DNA from 3 places in the Paenibacillus sp. JZ16 genome. Region 1 is predicted to be linked to each of the others. Evidence: predicted binding sites of a transcription regulator. Region 1 holds the regulator's gene; each other region holds the start of a gene.

Region 1 (7,639 bases):
CACGATAGGTACAATGCGTAGTTTCATGAAGTTCCTCCTTCATTTCTGTATGAAATTTTGTCTATCATGTTGCAATACAATAATACATATAACAACGATATATAGGGATGCATGTAGTTTATATGCTCATTTTGTACAAGTATGAGTATATCACATCTTATATACTTTTTCATGCATGTCTGTGAAAATATTTAGAACAGTTTTTCCATATTATTTCTGAATACGCTTACAATTATAGAGAAAATAAGAGAGGAACCCGCGAATATTAAAGGGCCCCTCTCTACTTCTTATTTATTGATTTGGAAGAATAATGTCATTACCGATGGTGTTACCGTCTTGAAAACGATAAAACCGATAACCGCGCTGACCGTTGTGTTCATACTGCAGCTGCCAGGCATACTCGCCCTCATACATTCCAGGCAGCAGCCGCTTAATTTCTGCGCCAGGCAATTCGTTATAAATCTGCTCCCGCATCTGGTCTTCTGACAACCCCGTATTCAACAAAACGGATTGGACAGCGTCGGCACCTTCAACAGGTACGTTGTCATCCGTAAATTTCACCCATACCATACGATCTTGATTGTCCTGATCCTTCCCGCTTATCACCCAATAGTTATTGTCCTCGCCCCACACCGATTTATAGGTCTTCCCGGACGTAACCAATTGGCCATGCTGTTTGGCGGCAGCAATTGCCATTCTTTCTTCATTCCAAGCATCTTTCATCACATATGAATAATAGAGCTGTAAACCAAGCAGTAACAGCAGCACGCCGGATACACTCAGCAATATCCACTTCGTTTTTTTCTTCAAATCCGTCTTCCTCGCTCCCCTTGATTATTCCCTAGAGGGTTGTAAGACGCTCAAAGGCACGCTGCGCTTCCCGGCGGATACGTTCCTCATCGAGAGTGAGACTCGCGCCATTCTTCACTACCTGCTTGCCGTCAACCCATACATGCTCTACATCCTTCGCACTGGCGGAGTAGATAGCATGAGAAATGTAATCCGTCTTCGGAAGGAAGTGCGCCTGATCCGTGTTCAGTGCGATCATATCTGCCTTCATGCCTACCGCAAGCGTACCAATATCCGTAAGGAAGGCTGACTTGGCTCCATATTCTGTACCCATCCGAAGCGCTTCGGATGCTGGAATTGCGGTTGGATCCCCGCTTACTCCTTTATGGATCAGTGCGGCCAGCCGCATCTCTTCAAACATATCCAGATTATTATTGCTGGCAGGTCCATCGGTACCCAAAGACACGGTGACCCCGGCTTTCAGCAGTGCAGGCACGCGAGCGATGCCGCTGGCAAGCTTCAAATTGCTGCCTGGATTATGCGAAACCATAACTTGATGTTTGGCCAGAATTTCGATTTCTTCATCGGTCAGATGGACGGCATGCGCAAGCAGCGTTGGACGGGAGAACATGCCAAGCTTCTCTAGATGGGCAACAGGGCGAAGTCCGTAGTCATTTACGTTCTGAGCTACTTCCGTTTCCGTTTCGGACATATGCGTATGCAAAGGCAGATTCAAATCATGTGACGCTTGCACGAATTTTTCGATGAAATCCGGCGGGCACGTATAGGGTGCATGCGGTGAGATCATCGTCGTAATTCTACCGTCAGCCTGACCATGCCAGTCTTTCGCGAATGCAACCGCCTCTTCCAGCTTCTGCTGCTGCACCTCAGGCGGACATAATCCGATGACACCGCGCGTCAGAACGCCGCGCATGCCTGAGTCCTCCACTACCTTTGCAACCTGATCCATATGATCATACATATCCACAAATGTCGTGGTTCCGCCTTTAATCATCTCCAGCACGGAGAGCGAGGTTCCCCAGTATACATCGTCGGCCGTGAATTTGGCTTCCATCGGCCACATTTTTTCCTGAAGCCATACTTGCAGTGCCAGATCGTCGCCATACCCGCGAAGAAGCGACATGGCCGCATGTCCGTGCGTATTCACCAATCCAGGCAGGAAAAACAGATGGGTTCCGTCGATGATTTCTGTTCCCTCTTGGACAGTCGGCTCTTCTTCACCCAGGTAAGTGATCCGGTCGTTCTCCACGACCATATATCCGTGTAACACGGATCTGCCTTCCTCTAGTACCGCAAACGTTCCGTTTTTAACCATCCACTTCGTTGTCGTCATGTGCTGCATCCTCCTTGCCGTTATCCAAATAATAGGCCAAACTCTGCAAATCCGTAGTAAAATCTGCCGTATGGATCCGGATATGGGGTGGAGCTTTCAGGATGGTCGGCGCAAAATTCAGGATAGCCTCGATGCCTGCCGCGATTAGTTGATTCGCTACATTCTGCGCCTCAAAATCCGGAACGGTGATAATCCCGATACGAATGCCGTACTCATGAACCGTCTTCTCCAGTTCCTCCATCGGCTGTACGACCAAATTGTTAATTTTCATACCAACTTTGGGAGAATACGAATCGAAAACCGCCACAATCTTCATATTGTCCTTCAGAAATGCATTGTAATTCGATAATGCATGTCCAAGATTACCGGCCCCAATCAATGCGACATTGATCTTCTGGTCCAGCTTTAGAATCTGGCGAATTTTCTCGATCAGATAAGATACGTCATATCCGATCCCTTTCCGTCCAAAATCACCGAAATACGCTAGGTCCTTACGAATTTGAGCAGGATTGAGGTCCAGTTTCTGCCCCAGTTCCTGGGAGGAAACCGTGGAGACCTCCCTTTTCTGAAGCTCATTCAAATAGCGCAAGTATACAGGTAATCTGCGGACCACGGCTTCCGAAATTTTTTCCGATTTCATGCATGCTCCCCCTAATAATAGGTTAATAACTACATTTGTTTGTGCTCGTTCATGGTTTCACTTTATTCAGCTTGGTTCCCTATGCCTGCCTCTTCCTGCAGCCATTTCGAAATTCGGGGAACGATCCCCTCTGTCGGCATGTGCTCCATCTTCGGTCCAGGCAAGGAATATAAGAAATACTTCCCGTAATAGGATTCAATGACCCGAGTATCGTAAACGATGACAATCCCCTTATCCTGCGCGGTCCGTACCAGTCGGCCAAATCCCTGTTTGAAGCGAATGACCGCTTGCGGAACCGAAAGCTTCATGAACGGGTTCTTCTTCTGCTGCTGCAGAAGCTCGCTCTTGGCTTCGACCAGAGGGTGATTCGGCGGCTGGAACGGCAGCCGGACGATGGCAAGGCAGGTGAGCGCCTCACCGGGTATATCTACTCCTTCCCAGAAGGAGCTGGTGCCCAGCAGAACCGAAGCGCTGCTATCCTGGAATCTCCGGATTAACTTGGTACGGCTGGTTCCGTCCATCCCTTGTCCCAGTACCGTAATATCGCTGGATCCCAGCGCCTCCTTCAAGGGCTCATGCACCTGACGCAGCATGCGGTACGAGGTGAACAGGACAAGCATGCGACCGTGCGTTGCGATGGCCGTATCAGCCAATGATTGCACAAGTGTATTCACAAAGAGTGCATCCCCGACCGAGCCCTTCACGCTCGGAAAATCGCGCGGCACAACAAGGAGAGCCTGCTCCCTGTAATTAAACGGGGACGGCAGCAGGACCGTGTTCAGGTTGCCGTTATCTGCCGCTTCCTGAAGACCCAAGTTCTCGATCATGAACTGAAACGATTTGTCCACCGACAAGGTCGCCGATGTCAGGATCACGCTTTGTTTTTTGTCAAAAAACAATTCCTTTAAGTGGGTGCTGACGTCGACAGGCACCGCATAAAGCTGCAGCGATTTGCCGCGGAAGTTGCCGTTCGCCTCCATCCAGTAAACCGTGCCCTCATCGTTCAGGGACATGAAGGTCCTCAGGTCCTCGCGGTGTGCCGCCAGGTCCTTAAACAGACCCGATAGGTCTGTTAACAGACTGTCCGCGCTGTAGTCGTCCAGATCTTCCTTCATTTCGGCAATCAGCTTGTCACCCTTGCGAACGACATCACCCAGCGTCAGATGGATTTGATGCTCCAGCTCGGCCAGCGAATTCCAATCCTTCGGCTTCTTCAGCGGCGATAAGCGAAGCGAGAATTGACCGGCATCCCCCGGAGTCGCGTCTCCGCGCTCCGGAAGAAGTCCGAACAATTGGTCGCTGAGCCGGTCCCAATTCTCTTTGACGGTGATCAGATCCGGATAAATCCGGTCGATGATGGAAGACCACTCGACAGCCTTCTCATGGGACGACGCTTGCAGCAGCTGGCGAAGAGCCGGAAGCTGACCGCTTCGGCTGTCTTTGTACATACGGGTCAACGTATGGACAACCGAAAAATATTTCATCTGCAAGCCAAGGTGCTTGCCCGCGACGTCCTCCAGATGATGCGCTTCATCGATGACGAGACGCTCATAACTCGGAAGCAGCTGGTGATTCGCTTTCACGTCGGTGAACAGCTTCGAATGGTTCGTAATGACAACATCCGCGATGCCCGCTTCATGTTTGGCCCTGTGATAATAGCATTTGCGGAACCATGGGCAGGCACGGCCCAGGCAGGAATCCGAATCGCTGGAGATGGTCTCCCAGAAATCCCCTCCACGGCCGCCAAGGTTCAGCTCCTCATCATCCCCGTTCTCCGTCTGGGTCAACCAAACCAGCATTTGCGCTGCGGTGATCACATCTTCCTTCGGGGAATGAAAATCTCTTCTATTTATTTTATGTTCAAATTTTCTCAAACACAAATAATGGCCTCTTCCCTTGAAAATAGCCGCTTTAAAAGGAAAAGGAACAACCTGGGTGAGCAGGGGAATATCCCGGTCACGCAGCTGTTCTTGAAGGTTGATCGTATGCGTGCTCACCATAACCTTCTGTTCCTGCTTCACGCTTTGATAAATCGCCGGCAGCAAATACCCGAGGGATTTGCCTGTTCCCGTGCCGGCTTCGATCAATAAATGTTTATTGTTATCGAGTGCCTGCATCACTTCCTGAAACATCATGTCCTGGGCATCCCTGCTCTCGTAATGAGGCAGCGTTTCCTTTAGACGTTCACGGACATCATTCATGTATTGCTCAAAGCTTACATCAGCCAAGGGATTAGGCTCCGTCTCATCCCTGGCAGGCGTTATATCGTTCCAATCGTCAACGGCCAGGGCAAATTGACGATAGTACGTATGGGTGTCTCCGGCTTGTACTGCCTGGAGCTCCCTGTCGGCACGGATGCCGTCAAAGAACCAGGCCAAGTCGCTGTCCTCGTCGGCAAACAGGTCGCTTAACCGCTGCACGGTAAGCAGAGGAAGCTCATCGATCTCCTCCAGGCATTTCAGCAGCGCATAGGCTGTGGCAAGTGCATCGCTGTCCGCCTGATGCGGACGGTCATGCTCCAGGCCGAAATGAGAGGACACCATCCCAAGCTGATAAGAAGGAAGCGAGGGAAAACATATTTTTAAGAAGTGCATCGTATCTAGAATTCGGCCGCTGAACGGTAAATAGCCGCAGCGATCGAGTGCATTTTGCAAAAAGTTAAAATCAAAAGCGACATTGTGCCCAACCAATACAACATCGTCGAGCATGGGCACGAGTCCCATCATCATTTCTTCCAATGACGGAGCATCCGCTACATCACTGTCGGAAATGCCGGTCAAACCGGTAATAAAAGGAGGGATCGGAATCCCGGGATTGACATAGGTGCCGTATACGCGGGAGATGCTTCGATCCTCTTCGATGATGGCCAGTCCAACCTGAATGATCTCATCTGCTGACTGGTTGCCCGTGGTTTCAAAATCCAATACGGCAAATTTCATTTCGATAAAATCCCTTTCCTCCAGACTAATTAACAGCATACCAGAAGTTGCGGGTTTTGAACATTCCGGGTACAAAATCCCCGCTCTCCTCCGTTAGCTCCATACGGCAAAAAGCGATACCAAAGTCTCAAGGATGAGCTCTGACATCGCTTCTTGTTTTGGCTTGATTTTTACAGCAAAGAGATCAATTGGCTGCCGTACTGGAGTTCCCCTCGATTCTGCTTGCAGACCTCCAAATTGATAATGGGGTCAGGAAGCGTCGGGTCGCTGTGAATCGCCAGTGCGAAATGCTCCTCGGCCTTCCCTTGCTGTCCATTCAACACCTCGATGCATCCAAGCGCATTGTAAATCATCGCCCGCATCTTTTTGTTGTCTGCCAGGGGCAGGATGGACACCAATACATCGGATGCCGGTATGGTTTGCCCCAAATAAAGATGGGACATCGCAATATACAGCTTGATCAGAAGGCTATCCGGAAATACGGTGGCGGCCGCCTCAAACTGCTGTATGGCCGGCTGGAACATCAACAACTTGTAATAACCTTGACCGCGAATAAATGCATCAAGCTGCAATTCAGGCGCTTCGGTCGGTGGAAAAACAGGAGGCGAGGCGGCACTCTCGCGGAAGATGGCCATCTTCTCTTCAAAATGGAGCCATTCCTCGATAATGCCCTCGCTCATGCTTTTAAGCATGTTCCAGTTTTGTACCAGCGCCTGTTTTTGGGGACCTTGAGCAGAAGGGTAATGCTTCACAATTTCATCTAACATGTTGTTCATTTCAGCGAATACATGTTGAAACATAGCTGCATCCCACCCTTAGCGGAAAAATGAGATCAGTGCGTCGACCTGCACTCATTTTCTGTAGAAGACGGTCTTTTCATCCCTTTAAGGTCCCGACACATTTTGGTTCTTAGGAGACCTTTAGAGAACCGCGGCGTGAACCTCACGGTATTCCGTGTTTACCGGCTTATTCAATTCGTCAACGATCACGACCGTTGGGGTGTGATTGTCGTATTCCTCTTTGGACATCATGGCGTAAGAAATGATGATGACGTTGTCGCCAGGCTGTACAAGCCTTGCAGCTGCCCCGTTCAGGCAAATCACGCCGCTGCCGCGTTCGCCTTTGATCACGTACGTTTCCAAACGGGCGCCATTGTTATTGTTCACGATTTGAACTTTTTCATTCTCCAGAAGATCTGCAGCCTCCATCAGATCCTCATCAATGGTAATGCTGCCCACATAGTTCAGATTGGCTTCCGTCACCGTTGCGCGGTGGATTTTGGATTTCATCATTGTTCTAAACATGGGATCCCCCTACTTTTGGTTGAAGTAACGCATTGTCAATGAGGCGGGTACGGCCAAATCGTACGGCCAGCGCCATAATGACGGTTCTGCCTTCATCCGCAATGCGATATGAATTTTCCACAGGAACAAGTTCCGGGAAAGTGAGCAATTCTGCATAATCAATGTCTGCGAGCGGGGACCGGGATATATAATCCCGAAGAAACGCACGGATCTCTCCTGCCGTCGTCGCTTGTCCCTGCCGGATTGCCTCCTGAGCCGTCCGTAATGAGCCCGACAGCACAAGTGCCTGTTCCCGCTCTTCCGGCTTCAAATACACGTTGCGCGAGCTTAGAGCGAGACCGTCAGCTTCGCGAATGATCGGACAAGGCACGATGGTCACGTCCATGTTCAAGTCCTGCACCATTTGCTCAATCACGGCCACCTGCTGGGCATCCTTCATTCCGAAGAAAGCATAGTCAGGTTTTACGATATTAAACAATTTATTAACAACCGTGGTAACACCGTCAAAATGCCCGGGACGGGAGGCCCCGCACAATAATGACGTAATTTCCGATACGGCAATCTTCGTTTTGGTCGGCTGGGGATACATTTCCTGAACCGTGGGAATAAAAAC
Region 2 (7,639 bases), 1.9 Mb from region 1:
TGCTGGATGCTGGCAAAATCGACGGCTGCGGATTCTTCCGCCTCTACTGGAATATATCGCTGCCGATTCTGCGTCCCGCCCTATCGTTCCTGGCTGCCTTCACGTTCATCGGCGTATGGAATGACTACCTGTGGCCGCTAATTATTCTAAATGATGAGAACAAATTCACCCTGCAGGTTGCGCTTTCCTCATTGAACGGAATATACACGACCGACTATTCGATGGTCATTGCCGGTACGCTGCTCGCCGTCATTCCGCTGATCGTTTTGTTCCTGTTCATCAGCAAGCAATTCATTTCCGATATTGCAGCAGGTGCCATTAAGAGTTAACGGCAAGAGGGTATCCCAAAAGATCTTAGATCTATTGGGATACCCTCTTATTTGTTAAAAGCAGCCTTTTCTTTTATTTTACCCCAGATCATACCGCCATACCGAAACCATTACGGCACCATCGCCAGCTTCTCATGGTCCGGAGTTTCACTCTCCTCTTCTGAACCAACGACCGTCTCCCGCTTTAACTCCGCTGTTTCATCCAACTTTTTGCGCCCCATTACCGTTGCTGCCGCAAGCGCTAACGCTGCAGGAACGATAGCCCAAGCAAACGTAGCCGCAATGGAGGAAGCAAGCGAGTCCGAGATCGGCTTGAGCAGCTCGGCCGGAATCAGCGACCTCGTCTCCGGCGCCAATAAGATGTGAGGGTCCTTGAGATCGAATCCTTCAGGCAGCGACTCGGTGTTCATCACGCTCGATCCCGAGGATAAGGAACCGGCAAAGGATCGGCTCTGTATCAACCCGAACACCGTAATCCCAATCGTCATCCCAAGCGACCGCGTAAAGTTAAAGGTAGAACTCGCCATTCCACGCTGCTTATAGGATAAACCATGCATCACGGCAGTACTCAGCACGGAGAACGAGCCGCCGATGCCAAGCCCGATCAGCACCATGTACAGGGTTACGATGAACCTACTGGATTCCGCCGTTAGTGTCGAAGCAAGCACCATCCCTCCCGTGAACAGGACAAGCGTCGGGATCATGATGTTACGATACGATATTTTACTCATCAGAAAACCGCTCACCGTAGCCGTGATGACCGAACCCACCATCATTGGCAGCAGGACGAGCCCCGAGTTCGTTGCGCTTCCGCCAAGTACGCCTTGAATGAAGATTGGAATATACACGGAAGCCACGATGAAGGATCCTCCGCTGAATAAGCCGCACAGCACACTGGAGGTATAGAGTTTATTCTTGAACAAACGAAACGAAATGATCGGTTCTTCCGCCCTTCTCTCCGCAAGCACGAAGAGGACCAGCGTGACAAACGCCGCAGCAAACAACGTCAGGATAATCCAGGAATTCCACGCCAACTGCTTGCCGCCAAGCTCTAAAGCAAACATGAAACAGATCACGCCTGTCAGGAGCGTAGTGGCGCCCATCCAATCAATCGGCTGTTTGGAGCGTTCATGCGATTCTTTATAGAACAGCGTTACCATCATGAAAGCCACGATGCCGATTGGCAAATTAATATAGAATATCCACTGCCATGTAATCTGATCGGTAATATACGCACCTGCGAGCGGTCCGAATATGCTGGATAATCCGAACACGGCTCCGAATAACCCGGTAAGCTTACCCCGCTTTTCGAGGGGAACCGTATCGAACATAATCGCGAATGCAATCGGGATGAGCGCACCGCCACCAATACCTTGCACGGCACGATATAGCGCCAGTTCCGTAATGGAGTTCGCCGTACCGCACATCACGGAACCCAGCATAAATACAATCATCCCGAATACAAAAAACTTTTTGCGCCCATACATGTCGGACAGCTTGCCGAAGATCGGCATTCCCGCAAGCTCAGCGACCATATAAGCGGAGGTCACCCATACAAAATGATCAAGTCCTCCTAGCTCCCCGACGATATTCCCCATAGCGGTCGCTACGATCGTATTGTCCATGGAGGCCATTAATATGCCGAGCAGCAGGCCGGCAAGCACGATGGGTAATTTGTTGGTTGATTGTGTCTTCAAGTTCTCATACACTCCTTCTAAGTAGGTTTCCTTCTTCTTTACTGTCGTCATTGTAATTCAGAAAGTATGACAGGTGACTGTCACACTTTTATCCCCGATTCCTCTTTTTTTCAAAATACATATAAATACAGCCCAGAGACTTTATGCACTCATCCCTGGTAGCGTATAATCGGGATATCCAACTCATGAAGGAGGTTCATGTGGAATGAAGATCAGTGAATTATCGCAAATCAGTCAGGTCAGTGCACGCTCCATCCGGCATTATGAACAAAAAGGCCTGCTTGAAGCCCACAGGCTTGAGAACGATTACCGTCATTTCGACAGATCTGCCATCGAGCGGGTTAAAATGATTCAATTGTATTTGAAGCTGGGATTAACGACGGATCAAATCAGAGCTTTATTCAAAGGGGAAATCTCTTCTCCAGATGATTACGAGTACTGCGAGGAAATGCTGTCCATTTACCAAGAGAAGTTAAGTCATGTGGATGGTCAGATCGCTGCTCTCCATGAGTTGAAAAGGCTGCTTGAGCGGCAAATTTCCCTTACGATGAAGAAAAAGAACCAGGTCCCCGTCTAACGACATACGCGGCCCCGAGCGTCATGATGCTCGGGGCCGTTCTTTTCGATGATGAGATCCGTTATCTGCATACCTCCTTAACGTGTTAAAATAAAGGTGTACATCTGAAATGGAGGAAATCTACATATGGACAATTTCGAGAAAAATTTGGAGAAATACGCGGAGCTGGTCGTTAAGGTAGGCGTAAACATTCAGCCAGGCCAAGTGCTGATCGTCAATGCTCCAATCGAAACCGTAGAGTTGACACGCCGCATCGTGGCCAAGGCATACGATGCAGGTGCCAAATATGTGCAAGTCGACTGGGAAGATGAGAGAATCACCCGCATTCGCTACGAGAAAGCACCCACTGACTCCTTCGGTTATTATCCGCAGTGGCAGGCCGACGCCATGCAGCAGCTAGCCGAAGGCGGAGGAGCCATTCTGCGCATTAAGGTCCCGGATCCGGAGCTGTTCCGCGGCATTGATTCGACCAAAGTATCTACAGCCGTAAAAGCCGCTGCCGTAGCCAACGAGAAATACCAGGTTTACGTGCGCAACAATAAAATCAGCTGGTCGCTCATTAAAGCCCCTACCCGTGCCTGGGCCGATAAGGTATTCGCGGATCTTCCCGAAGAGGATCGGATTCAAGCCATGTGGGATGCGGTATTCCAGATGAACCGGGTGGGCAGCGAAGATCCGGTTGCCGCTTGGCGGGATCATATCGCTCAGCTGAAGCTGCGCCAGAACCACATGAATGCCAAACGCTATAAAGGCTTCCACTATCGTGCGCCTGGAACGGATCTGCGCGTGGACATGCCGGAAGGGTATCTCTGGCTCGGCGGCGGCGACGAGAATGAAGCCGGCGTATATTTCGTGGCGAACATGCCGACCGAAGAAATCTACACGATGCCGCACCGTACAGGCGTGAACGGAACCGTAACGAGTACGCTGCCGCTTAATCTAAACGGCCGCTTGGTGGAGGGCATGAAGCTCACGTTCAAGGACGGCAAGGTTGTCGAGTATGAAGCCGAATCCGGGCGGGAGCATCTCACAACACTGCTGGAAACGGACGAAGGCGCGTCTTATCTGGGAGAAATGGCACTCGTACCGCATGATTCGCCAATTTCCCAGCTGAACCGTGTCTTTTATAACACCGGTATCGATGAGAATGCGTCGTGCCATTTTGCGCTGGGCAGCGCCTACCCTGTCAATATCGAGGGCGGTACCAAAATGAGCAAGGAAGAACTTATAGCTAGCGGAGCCAATGTCAGTCTGACGCATGTTGATTTCATGATCGGATCGGCCGAGCTGGACATTGATGGCGTGCTGGCTGACGGCACGATTGAACCTGTATTTCGCGGTGGACGATGGGTTTAACTACACTCTAGATCCGTGTTCAGATTCACAGCTGTATACTTGAAACAAAGCCCTGCGGGAATTCGCGGGGCTTTACTAATATCCGTAACTCTTTGTGCTGATTTAAAAAGAAATAAACGAAGTCGATTTTTTTTACTTTACTTATATTGGAAGCGCTTTTATAATTTAATATAAAATAAAACATTTCACATAATTATGAATTAATATCGCAAGATGTTGGAGGTGATCCGGGAAAAGATAGGCGCTGCACGGATTAGCAATGCCCATTTCACAATGAAGGGAAGAGAACAATGATGAAACAAAAAGGGAAATGGCTTACCTCGCTTTTGCTTGCCATCAGTTTATGCACAGCAGGCACGCAGTCCGCTTTTGGTGCATTCTGGAACCTGAGCGGCGATATTGTTGTACATGACCCAACCATCATCAAGGAAGGAAACACATGGTACACTTTCTCTACCGGTCAGGGCATCCAACTGCTGAAATCGACCAACGGCACGAACTGGTCCAGATCGAACCAGGTATTTGCTTCCCCGCTGTCCTGGTGGAAAACCTATGTACCAAACCAAAGCACCAACGATCTATGGGCGCCCGATATTGAATATTTCAACGGCCGCTACTGGCTCTATTATTCGATCTCCTCCTTCGGTTCCAACACATCCGCTATCGGCCTGGCTTCCACGACCAGCATCTCCTCCGGCAATTGGCGAGATGACGGTCTCGTCACGCGTACGACCTCCTCCAATAATTACAATGCGATTGATCCGACGCTGACAATCGATAAGGACGGCAATCCGTGGCTGGCCTACGGCTCATTCTGGAGCGGACTCAAGCTGACCAGGCTTGATGCAAATACAATGAAACCGACCGGAAACCTGTATTCCATTGCCTCACGCCCGAACAACGGAGGGGCCGTTGAAGCGCCTACCATCGTTTATAGAAACGGTTACTATTATCTGTTCGCCTCCTTCGATTCCTGCTGCCAAGGGGTCAACAGCACCTACAAAATCGCTTACGGCCGTTCCACCAGCATAACAGGTCCATACGTGGACAAGAACGGTACCAGCATGTTGAATGGCGGCGGCACGATTATGGACAGCGGGAATGCAGTGTGGAAAGGTCCCGGACATCAGGATGTCTATAATAACCTCATTATTAGACATGCGTATGACGCAACCGATAACGGCACGCCGAAGCTGCTCATCAATGATTTGAACTGGGATTCCCAGGGCTGGCCCACTTATTGACTGCTCCATACCCATAATATGAATCTTCCTTAGACATCCACCCGAAAAAGGCTGACACTAAAGCTCCAGCTCTAGTGTCAGCCTCTCTTCCGTTCTTATTTCTTACTTCTTCTCCATGATATCCAGCATACGAAGAATCATCATGACGGCTTCCGCCCGGGTCGCGGATTCCCGTGGGGCGAACCGGTTACCTAAGCGCCCATTCACGATGCCAGCCGCGGTGGCGGCAGCGATTTCCTTCTCTGCCCAAGCCGGAATGGCTTTCTGATCAAGGAATTCCGTTTCTGCTTCTGGTAAGGAAAGGCCCAGATAACGTGTGATCAGGACAGCCATTTCAGAACGGTTGACAGGTTGATTCGGTCTGAATGTGCCATCTTGATATCCCTTCACAATACCTTCGGATACAGCCCATTGAATCGCTTTAAGCGCCCAGGTTCCGATGAGGGAACTGTCTTTGAAATTCAGCTTCCCAGCATCCCCTTGTCCATTCAATGCTTTGAACATCATCACCATAAATTCAGCGCGTGTTACTTGCCGGTCCGGCTTAAAGGTAAGATCCGGATAGCCGTCCACAATACCGAGCTGAACGGCTTCCTCTATCGCCGACGAAGCCCAATGTCCCGCGATGTCGGTTAACATCACTGGCTTTGGCTCCGGCTTCGGTTCTTCGGTCCCCGGCTTCGCCTTACGATGAATGGTTAACTGGTAAGTTCGGGTCGTACCGTTCTCAGCCCGAATCATCAGCTTCAACAGGTTATCCCCTTCCTTCAGCTCGATAACCTGATCCTTCTTCAGGGATTCTTCCCCCAGAAGGACTGTTGCCTTGTTATGCGCCGCATCCACACGGAGCTGCACGGATTCGGCTTCCGTCTCAAGTCGGTACTCTGTCGTATTCTCATTAAATGCAGGGGTGAGTTCCGCTGCTTTGCCGCCGATGATCACTTCGAGTCCTTTTAAACGGTTGTCTCCAGATAATACGTGGCCTCCAGAGGATCCCGATCCCGACTCTGATCCCGATGATGGCGGGTTCTCCGTTGAAGGTACCACCGAAGCGTTATAGGTACGGATCGCGGCTTGCAGAGCGCTGATCGCAGCTTGTACTTCCTTGGCTGTTGCCTGATCCTGCTGCGCTATGGCGCTGGCTCTTTCAATGGCAGCACGGAGTGCAGACCTTGCTTCTGCCGGATACTGCCCCGGCGATGTGCCTTCCTTTGTTTCGTCAAGCCTTTGCTGTGCCGATGCGATTAATCCGATTAACTCGCTCTTGTCTACTGCTGCTGCCGGCGTTGTAACCGACTTATGAAGTCCGGCGCTCTCTCCCGCAGCGTTATAGGCTTTCACGGTAAAATGATATCGGGTGTCAGGAACCAAACCGGAAGCGGTATGCGAATACACATCATTTGTCACGGTAACAACCGGTTCACTCTGCCCTTTCAGATATACACGATATCCATCCACGCCATCATCTGCGGTCGCTTCCGGCCAGCTCATGGATACAGCGTCTGATGTGATGTTCGAAAATTCAAGCTCCCCGGCTGTCCACACTGGCGCTCCCGGAATGTCTACGGCTTGAGTGACGACCGTTAATATCTCACTCGGAGCCGATTCCGTGCCTTGCTTGTCCACGGCGGTTACTTTGAATTCATACAGCGTGTCCGGGGTCAGCCCCGTCGCTTCATATACGCTATCCGTGACCGTTGCTACGCGCTCTCCGTCCTGATATACATTATAATTCATCGCTTGTTGGTCTGGACTGCTCACGGGATCCCAACCGATTTGAACCGTTGACGATGTCACATTCAGTGCTTTCAGGTTGGTCGGAGCGTCTGGATTCCCTCCATCTGTCGTGAATGTCCACACATCCGAAAGGGTTCTCCCCCCGAATTTGTCTTGTGCGACGACATACCACGAATAAGTTCCATCGGATTGCAGTCCTGCCCATTGCTGAACAACCTCAGTGCCGCTAGCTACGTTCTGCGGCGTACCGATGGACTCTCCTCTCAGATGATTCACTTGGATCGAATCCGTTGCTACCCGCTTTAATTTCGGTTCAAGATCCAGATTCATCTTGAACTCATCCGAGCCATTCGTATAATAATTGTACTTGTCCAGATAAGGAGAGTACGTATTCACGTAAATCTGATTGCTATCCTTATCAAAATGCAGCAGTCTCAAGTAACCACTCCCGCCATCGGCATGTCCTTGATAGTCTGCCAGCATCTGATATACGGTTCTGTCCGCAGTACCGTCACCATTATCATCCAATTCATTTTTAAGCAGACTGGCTCCCGTGTAATGGCCGCTTAGAACGGCAACCACGTTGGGATTCGGTACGACAACTTCCTTGTACAATTTGTTGCCTATACCGGAACGAGTTCCGTTCGCGAGCATGTAATCGTGGAAATTCAGAAATGCGATACGGTCCGGATATTCTGC
Region 3 (7,639 bases), 160 kb from region 1:
TTCCACTTCGTCGAACGTGACGGCTGTCAATTTAATCAACGTGAAAAGGGTGAACCGCAGAACCGTGAATATGCAGTGGTTTAAAGTGCCGGACAAAATTTACTTTGAAAAAGGTTCGACGCAGTATCTTGCGAAAATGCCGGAAATCACCCGTGTCGCTATCGTTACCGACCCCATGATGGTGAAGCTGGGTTATGTGGAGCGGGTAGAGCACTATCTGCGTCAGCGCAGAGTGCCGGTAGCCATCGAAGTCTTCTCGGAGGTTGAGCCGGATCCTTCGACAACGACCGTAGAACGCGGAACGGAAATGCTTGCAAGATTCCAGCCGGACTGCATCATCGCCCTCGGCGGCGGATCGCCAATGGATGCAGCGAAAGCCATGTGGCTGTTCTATGAATATCCGGATACGGATTTTAACAATCTGAAGCAAAAATTCATGGATATCCGCAAGCGGGTCTATAAATATCCGAAGCTAGGACGGAAAGCGAAGTTCGTTGCCATTCCAACAACGTCGGGAACGGGCTCGGAAGTAACTTCGTTTGCCGTGATCACGGACAAAGGGCTGGGGAATACCAAGTACCCGCTGGCTGATTATGAGCTGACACCGGATGTGGCGATTATCGATCCGGAATTCGTTTACACGCTGCCTAAAACGGCGGTAGCCGATACCGGCATGGACGTTCTGACACATGCAATTGAAGCCTACGTATCGGTGATGGCCAGCGATTATACGGATGGGCTTGCCATCAAGGCCATACAGCTGGTGTTCCAGTATCTTGAGCAGTCGGCGCTTACCGGCGACAAACTTGCCCGCGAAAAAATGCATAATGCTTCGACGCTTGCCGGCATGGCTTTTGCGAATGCGTTCCTTGGCATCAACCACAGTCTTGCGCATAAGTGGGGCGGACAGTATCATACGGCACACGGACGCACCAATGCGATCCTGATGCCTCACGTCATCCGTTACAACGCGAAGAAGCCAACGAAATTCGCTGCATGGCCTAAATACACCCACTTTGTGGCTGATGAGAGATATGCTGAAATCGCGCGGATTCTCGGACTGCCGGCAAGAACGACGGAAGAGGGCGTGAATAGTCTGATTGGCGCAATCCGGGAGCTGAACAGCAAGCTCGGGATCGAGGAATCGTTCCAGCAGCTTGGCATCGACCCTAAAGATTTCGAGAAAAATGTTGAGCATTTGGCGGACCGGGCTTTTGAAGACCAGTGTACAACGAGCAATCCGAAGCTGCCGCTGGTAACGGAGCTCGCAGAAGTTTACCGCAACGCATTTTACGGCCGGTTCTAGACAGGATAGACTCTAAACGCTGATCGTGAAGATCCATGAAGATTTTGAGGTAAGGCATGCAAAACTAGACTCAGAGTGATAAAAGTCACGGGAAAAGATAAGTTTGTGATTATTATCACAGATGCAGGAGATCAACAGGACTACAATAAAGATGTAGAAGGAAGCTGAATCTCAGATCTTTGATATAGAAGCTTGAAGGCACAAGGCGGGGTAGTGGCACCATTGATCGTGAAAATAATCACATTAAAGATCTGGGATAGATCAAGGTGTGGCCCCGCCTGTCCTTGCAAGCCCCAGCAAATCTAGGAGGGATTCAATATGTCGGTGATTGAAAAAGAAGCAGGCTGGAAAGGTTTTAAATCAGGTAAATGGACCAAGCGGATTGACGTTAATGATTTTATTGCTGAGAACATTACTCCCTATTATGGCTCTGATGAATTTTTGGCTGGACCCACGGATAACACCAAAGCGCTGTGGGATATCGTATCGGATTTAACCAAGAAGGAAAGGGAGAATGGCGGGGTTCTGGATGTGGATGTCCATACACCATCAACCATCACCTCCCATCAACCCGGCTATTTGGATAAGGATAAGGAACAGATTGTCGGCGTTCAGACCGACGAGCCGTTCAAACGCTCCATCCAGCCTTTCGGCGGAATCCGGATGATGATTGATGCGTGCAACGCATACGGCTTTGAAATGCCGCAGGCGGTTGTGGACATCTTTAACGGCATACGCAAAACGCATAACCAAGGTGTGTTTGATGCCTATACTCCTGAGATGAGAGCAGCGCGCAAGGCCGGGATTATTACGGGTCTTCCCGATGCGTACGGCCGTGGACGTATCATCGGTGACTATCGCAGAGTATCGTTATACGGCGTGGACGCGCTGATCCAGGACAAATTGAGAGAACTCGCCGAGCTTGAAGTGGATGCGATGGATGAGCCGGTCATCCGTTTGCGGGAAGAATTGTCTGAACAAATGCGGGCGCTCAAGGAACTGAAGGAAATGGCGGCTATGCATGGTTATGACATCTCCAAACCTGCGAATACGGCGAAGGAAGCATTCCAGTGGCTGTATTTCGGTTACTTGGCCGCTATCAAGGAGCAGAATGGCGCTGCGATGTCGCTTGGCCGGGTATCTTCTTTCCTTGATATTTATATTCAACGGGATCTGGCTGAAGACAAGCTGACGGAAGAAACAGCCCAGGAACTGGTCGACCATTTCGTAATGAAACTTCGGATTGTGAAATTCCTGCGTACGCCGGATTATAACGAGCTGTTCAGCGGGGATCCGACGTGGGTGACGGAATCCATTGGGGGCATGTCGGTAAACGGTGAGACGAGAGTGACCAAGAACAGCTTCCGTTTCCTGCACACCCTGTACAATTTGGGGCCTGCTCCGGAACCGAACTTGACGGTGCTATGGTCGGAGAAGCTGCCGGAAGCCTTCAAAAAATATTGTTCGAAAGTTTCGATCGAAACCAGCTCGATTCAATACGAGAACGATGATCTTATGCGCCCGATCTACGGAGACGATTACGGCATCGCCTGCTGCGTATCCGCAATGCGCATCGGAAAGCAGATGCAGTTCTTCGGAGCCAGAGCAAACCTCGCCAAAGCGCTGCTCTATGCGATTAACGGCGGTAGAGATGAGAAATCCGGCGCCCAGGTTGGACCGGAATATCCGGCCATCACCGCGGAAGTTCTGAGTTATGATGAGGTCATGAAGCGGTTCAAGGCGATGATGGAATGGCTTGCGAAGCTCTACATGAATACGCTCAATGTGATCCATTACATGCATGACAAATACAGCTATGAACGGATCGAGATGGCGCTTCACGACCGGGATATCCTGCGCACGATGGCATGCGGCATTGCAGGCCTGTCCGTAGCAGCGGATTCACTGAGCGCGATTAAATATGCGAAGGTGAAGCCGGTACGCAACGAGCAAGGGATTGCGGTGGATTTTGAAATCGAGGGCGAGTTCCCTTGCTATGGCAATAATGATGATCGCGTGGATAGCATCGCTGTTGAGCTGGTCGAGGCCTTCATGAGCATGATTCGCAAGCAAAAGGCATACCGTGATGCCATGCCAACGCAATCGGTGCTCACGATTACGTCGAACGTTGTATACGGCAAGAAGACAGGAACCACGCCGGATGGACGTAAGGCAGGCGAGCCGTTTGCGCCGGGCGCGAATCCAATGCACGGACGCGATAAGAAGGGAGCTCTCGCTTCGCTGACCTCCGTGGCCAAGCTGCCATACGAGGACAGTCTCGACGGCATCTCGAATACGTTCTCGATCGTACCGAAAGCTCTTGGCAAGGAAAGTGATATCCGTGTGAACAACCTGGTTGCGATGCTGGACGGTTACTTTGGCAGCAAAGCGCACCATCTGAACGTCAACGTATTTGACCGGGAGCAGCTGATGGATGCGATGGAGCATCCGGAGAATTATCCGCAGTTGACGATCCGGGTATCCGGTTATGCGGTCAACTTCGTCAAACTGACGCGCGAACAGCAGCTTGACGTTATCAACCGTACGTTCCACGGATCGATGTAAGGATGGAAGACTACCATAGCGGATACGGAAAGGATGACGCACCATGCTAAAAGGTCATGTACACTCCATAGAAACGTTCGGAACGGTGGACGGTCCGGGTATCCGCTTTGTGCTCTTCATGCAGGGCTGCCTCTTGAAGTGTCAATACTGCCATAATCCGGATACCTGGGGACTGCATGAAGGACGCGAGATGACGGTAGATGACGTATTGGCAGAGATTGAGCCTTATCTGAGCTACTACCGTTCATCGGGGGGCGGGTTAACGGTCTCCGGCGGTGAGCCGACATTGCAGTATCCTTTTGTCACGGAGCTGTTCAAGGAAGTGAAGCGACGCTGGAATTTGCATACGACGCTGGACAGCAACGGCTATAATGAACCGGAGAAAATATCGGAATTGCTGGAGCATACCGACTTGGTGCTGCTGGATCTGAAGCATATCAACGACGAGAAGCATATCAAGCTCACCGGGAAGTCCAATGAACGGACGTTGAAGACCGCCCGCTGGCTGTCCGAACATGGTCGGAACATGTGGGTCCGGCACGTATATGTGCCGGGCATCCATGATAGCGAAGAAGACTTGATTGAGTTAGGTCAATTTATTCGGACGCTGCACGGCGTCGAGAAATTCGAAATTTTGCCATATCATCAGATGGGCGTGTATAAATGGAAGGAACTCGGCATGGCTTATCCATTAGAGGGCGTTCCTTCACCATCCGAAGAGGAAGTGGCACGCGCTTACCGGTTGATTGGCGAAATACCCGAGAATATAGAGACTGTCCAGTAATGATTTCAGCTGCATAATACTAAACATAATATGTTATGATTAATGACAATAACCTTTCCTAATAATGGAAGGGTTATTGTTTTTTTGTAGAGGATTTTATCCCTTGGATAGAAAAATGTCGACCTATCGAAATATGCAATCGCTTTCTATAATGAAGATGTAAGGAAAGTGCCTATCAAATATACAAACACTTCGGGAGGGTCAAGACAATGAAGAAAAAGGGTCTGGCATTATTAATGTCGCTTCTGTTCGTCTCATCCACGCTTTTGTCTGCGTGCGGCGGCGGTGACAAGGCAGCAGAGAAGCCGTCAGGTGGTTCGGAAGAAACGGTAAGCAATGAGCCGTTTGAAATCACCATCCGCCATACGCAAGTAGGTGAATCCAAGAAGTTCCGTCTCGCATTGCTGAACGATGTGGTCAGTAAGACCGAAGAGGCGGTGCCCGGACTGAAAATCAAGCTGGACGCTGTAGACTCTGAAGTGAACCGTAAAGAGAAGCTGAGAGGCGAGATGGCAGCCGGTAAGCCGCCGGAAGTGTTCGATGTGTTCGGCAGCCCCGATGCAGGCGTATATTCCAAAGAAGGCTTGATGCTCGATTTGACTCCGATTTTGGATGAGCTGGGCATTAAAGACAAATTTACGACGCTAGACCCGTTCACACATGATGGCAAGATCTACGGATTGCCGATTGGCGGTTCCATCGAAGGTATTTTCTATAACAAGGACTACTTCACGCAAAAAGGGCTGAGCGTTCCAAAAACATTGGCTGAATTAGAGCAAATTGCCGAAACCATCAAAGCCGACGGCAAGATTCCGTTCGCGCAATCCTCCAAGGATGCTTGGATTCCGCTCATGACCACGAATAACTTGTGGAGCTATTACGCGGGGCCAGAGGTTACTTACGGCTTCAAGACCGGAGAAACGAAATGGACGGATCCGAAAGTCGTTGAAGGTGTGAAGAAGCACCAAGAATGGGTTGAGAAAGGGTACTTCAAAAAAGGCGAGCTCGGATTCGAATATGCGGACATGAGAAACCAAATGATTACCGGCGAAGCCATCATGATGATGGACGGATCGTGGGCGAACTCCGTATTTAGAGATCCGGCTCAAGCGGGTGACATGGTAGGCAAGGTCGGATACTTCAACCTGCCTCCGGTTAATGAAGGCGACCCAGTCATTGTCATGCAGGACGCAAACAACGGATATGGATTTTCGGCAGCGGTTGCGGAAGATCCTCGTAAACTTCAGGCGGTTAAAGAGTTCATCAAAAATATGTGGACAGATGAAATGCAGCTTCGCGGACTGAAAGAAGACGGTGTACTGCCGGCGATGAAGATGGATCTGGCCACCATGAACTCCACTTCGGACGACCCGCTTATGCAAGACATTTTCAAAGGCGTAAGTGAGATCAACAAATCCTTCCCTGCCTTTGATGCACTTGTTCAAGCAGACGTGAACACCGCACTGAGCATGGGAATTCAGCAAGTCATCGGCGGCGAGCTTGATGCCGAGAAGATGCTCGAGAATGTGCAGGCAGCGCAAGAAGCGGCCAATGCTTCAGAGGAATAACTACAATCCTAGACGGAAGGGCACCACCCGCTGCGGTACTTGGGGGTGCCCTTTCGCCTAAACAACATCAGACATAAATACGGAGGTTACCATGAACAAAGCGCTGAGAAATCCTCTGATTTACATCGTTTTTGTGCTGCCGGCATTCTTGCTGTTTCTGGCTTTTTTCATATACCCGATCTTTACTGCATTTGACAACAGCTTTACGAGCTGGAACGGCATCTCCAAAGATGTGAAGTATATTGGGTTCGATAACTATGTAACAGCCTTGAATGACGATGCTTTTTGGAAAGCTGTCAGGAACAACGTTTATTTCATTCTCTTTTCCTGTTTGATCCAGGTTCCGACGATCATAATCTTTTCCCTGTTAATCGCAAACGTGAAGCGTTTGAAGGGGCTTTATAAAACGGCGGTTTTCGCGCCGTCCATCATGTCGACGGCTGTCATCGGCATTTTATGGGGATTCATTTACAATCCGGACTTTGGTCTGATGAATGAGATTTTAGGGCTGGTTGGCATTGAACCCATCTATTGGTTATCGGATCGCAAATGGGCCATGATTGCCATCCTGATCACAAACGCGTGGCAATGGACCGGCTTTTACATCGTGATGGTGCTTGCCGCAATTTTATCCATACCGAAGGAGCTTGATGAGGCTGCGGCAATCGATGGAGCGACAGGCGTCCAAAGAGCAACCAAAATCACGCTTCCCTTAATTATGCCAATTATCTCTGTTGTGATCATGCTGTCGATCGCGGGAGCCATGAAAGCGGCGGACATTATTCTGGTTATGACCAAGGGTGGGCCGGCCGGCTCAACCGACGTTATGGCGACATATATGATTCGATATGCAATTACGAGCTTCAAGCATGGCTTTGGCAATTCGATCGCCGTGCTGATCTTCCTCTTTACGATTATTGTAACGGTGCTCTACCAGGTGCTGGTCGCAAGACGCAACGAAAGGATTGAATACTGATGAGAGCAATAAAGAAACTGATCCCGCACATTTTTCTGATGGCCTACTTGCTCGTCATACTATATCCATTCCTGTTCGTCCTGTTCTCTTCCGTGAAGGTGGATAACCAGTCCATTGCTACGAACCCATTTGGTTTGCCAAGCACGTTGGTATTTGATAACTATGTGAACGCATGGGTGAGCGCCAAAATTAGCACGTATTTCTGGAACAGCTTATACATCGGCGTGCTGTCAGCCTGCTTGTCGATTCTATTTGCGGCGATGCTGGCTTTTGCCGTGACGCGGATGAGATACAACCGGATCAGCGCGATTGTCTTTCAATGTATTTTGATAGGTATGCTGATTCCAAATAACTCTCTCATGCTGCCGATATATGGCATGATGAGGCAGTTGGATATTTTGAACACGCATATGGCCCTGATTCTGCCGTATGTTGCCAAT

Evidence for each region. The regulator Rex, encoded in region 1, represses fermentation and respiration genes when NADH is low (regulators of the CRP and FNR family bind a similar motif). The targets are predictions, from matches to a motif close to TTGTGAAATATTTCACAA.
Region 2: the regulator Rex is predicted to act here: its motif matches at 4,133-4,150, upstream of BJP58_RS06820 (arabinan endo-1,5-alpha-L-arabinosidase AbnA).
Region 3: the regulator Rex is predicted to act here: its motif matches at 1,533-1,550, upstream of pflB (formate C-acetyltransferase).

Annotation. Positions count from the first base shown of each region.
Region 1 is NZ_CP017659.1:7,020,785-7,028,423, reverse strand. It holds gene BJP58_RS31555 (hypothetical protein) at 1-27, opposite strand, end outside; gene BJP58_RS31550 (cell wall elongation regulator TseB-like domain-containing protein) at 292-810, opposite strand; gene BJP58_RS31545 (amidohydrolase) at 842-2,143, opposite strand; gene BJP58_RS31540 (redox-sensing transcriptional repressor Rex) at 2,118-2,783, opposite strand; gene dinG (ATP-dependent DNA helicase DinG) at 2,846-5,722, opposite strand; gene BJP58_RS31530 (hypothetical protein) at 5,893-6,498, opposite strand; gene panD (aspartate 1-decarboxylase) at 6,643-7,026, opposite strand; gene panC (pantoate--beta-alanine ligase) at 7,019-7,639, opposite strand, start outside.
Region 2 is NZ_CP017659.1:1,544,664-1,552,302, forward strand. It holds gene BJP58_RS06800 (carbohydrate ABC transporter permease) at 1-329, shown strand, start outside; gene BJP58_RS06805 (MDR family MFS transporter) at 440-2,026, opposite strand; gene BJP58_RS06810 (MerR family transcriptional regulator) at 2,232-2,603, shown strand; gene BJP58_RS06815 (aminopeptidase) at 2,730-3,959, shown strand; gene BJP58_RS06820 (arabinan endo-1,5-alpha-L-arabinosidase AbnA) at 4,253-5,203, shown strand; gene BJP58_RS06825 (S-layer homology domain-containing protein) at 5,306-7,639, opposite strand, start outside.
Region 3 is NZ_CP017659.1:6,859,594-6,867,232, forward strand. It holds gene adhE (bifunctional acetaldehyde-CoA/alcohol dehydrogenase) at 1-1,306, shown strand, start outside; gene pflB (formate C-acetyltransferase) at 1,625-3,871, shown strand; gene pflA (pyruvate formate-lyase-activating protein) at 3,915-4,655, shown strand; gene BJP58_RS30665 (ABC transporter substrate-binding protein) at 4,865-6,223, shown strand; gene BJP58_RS30670 (carbohydrate ABC transporter permease) at 6,315-7,199, shown strand; gene BJP58_RS30675 (carbohydrate ABC transporter permease) at 7,199-7,639, shown strand, end outside.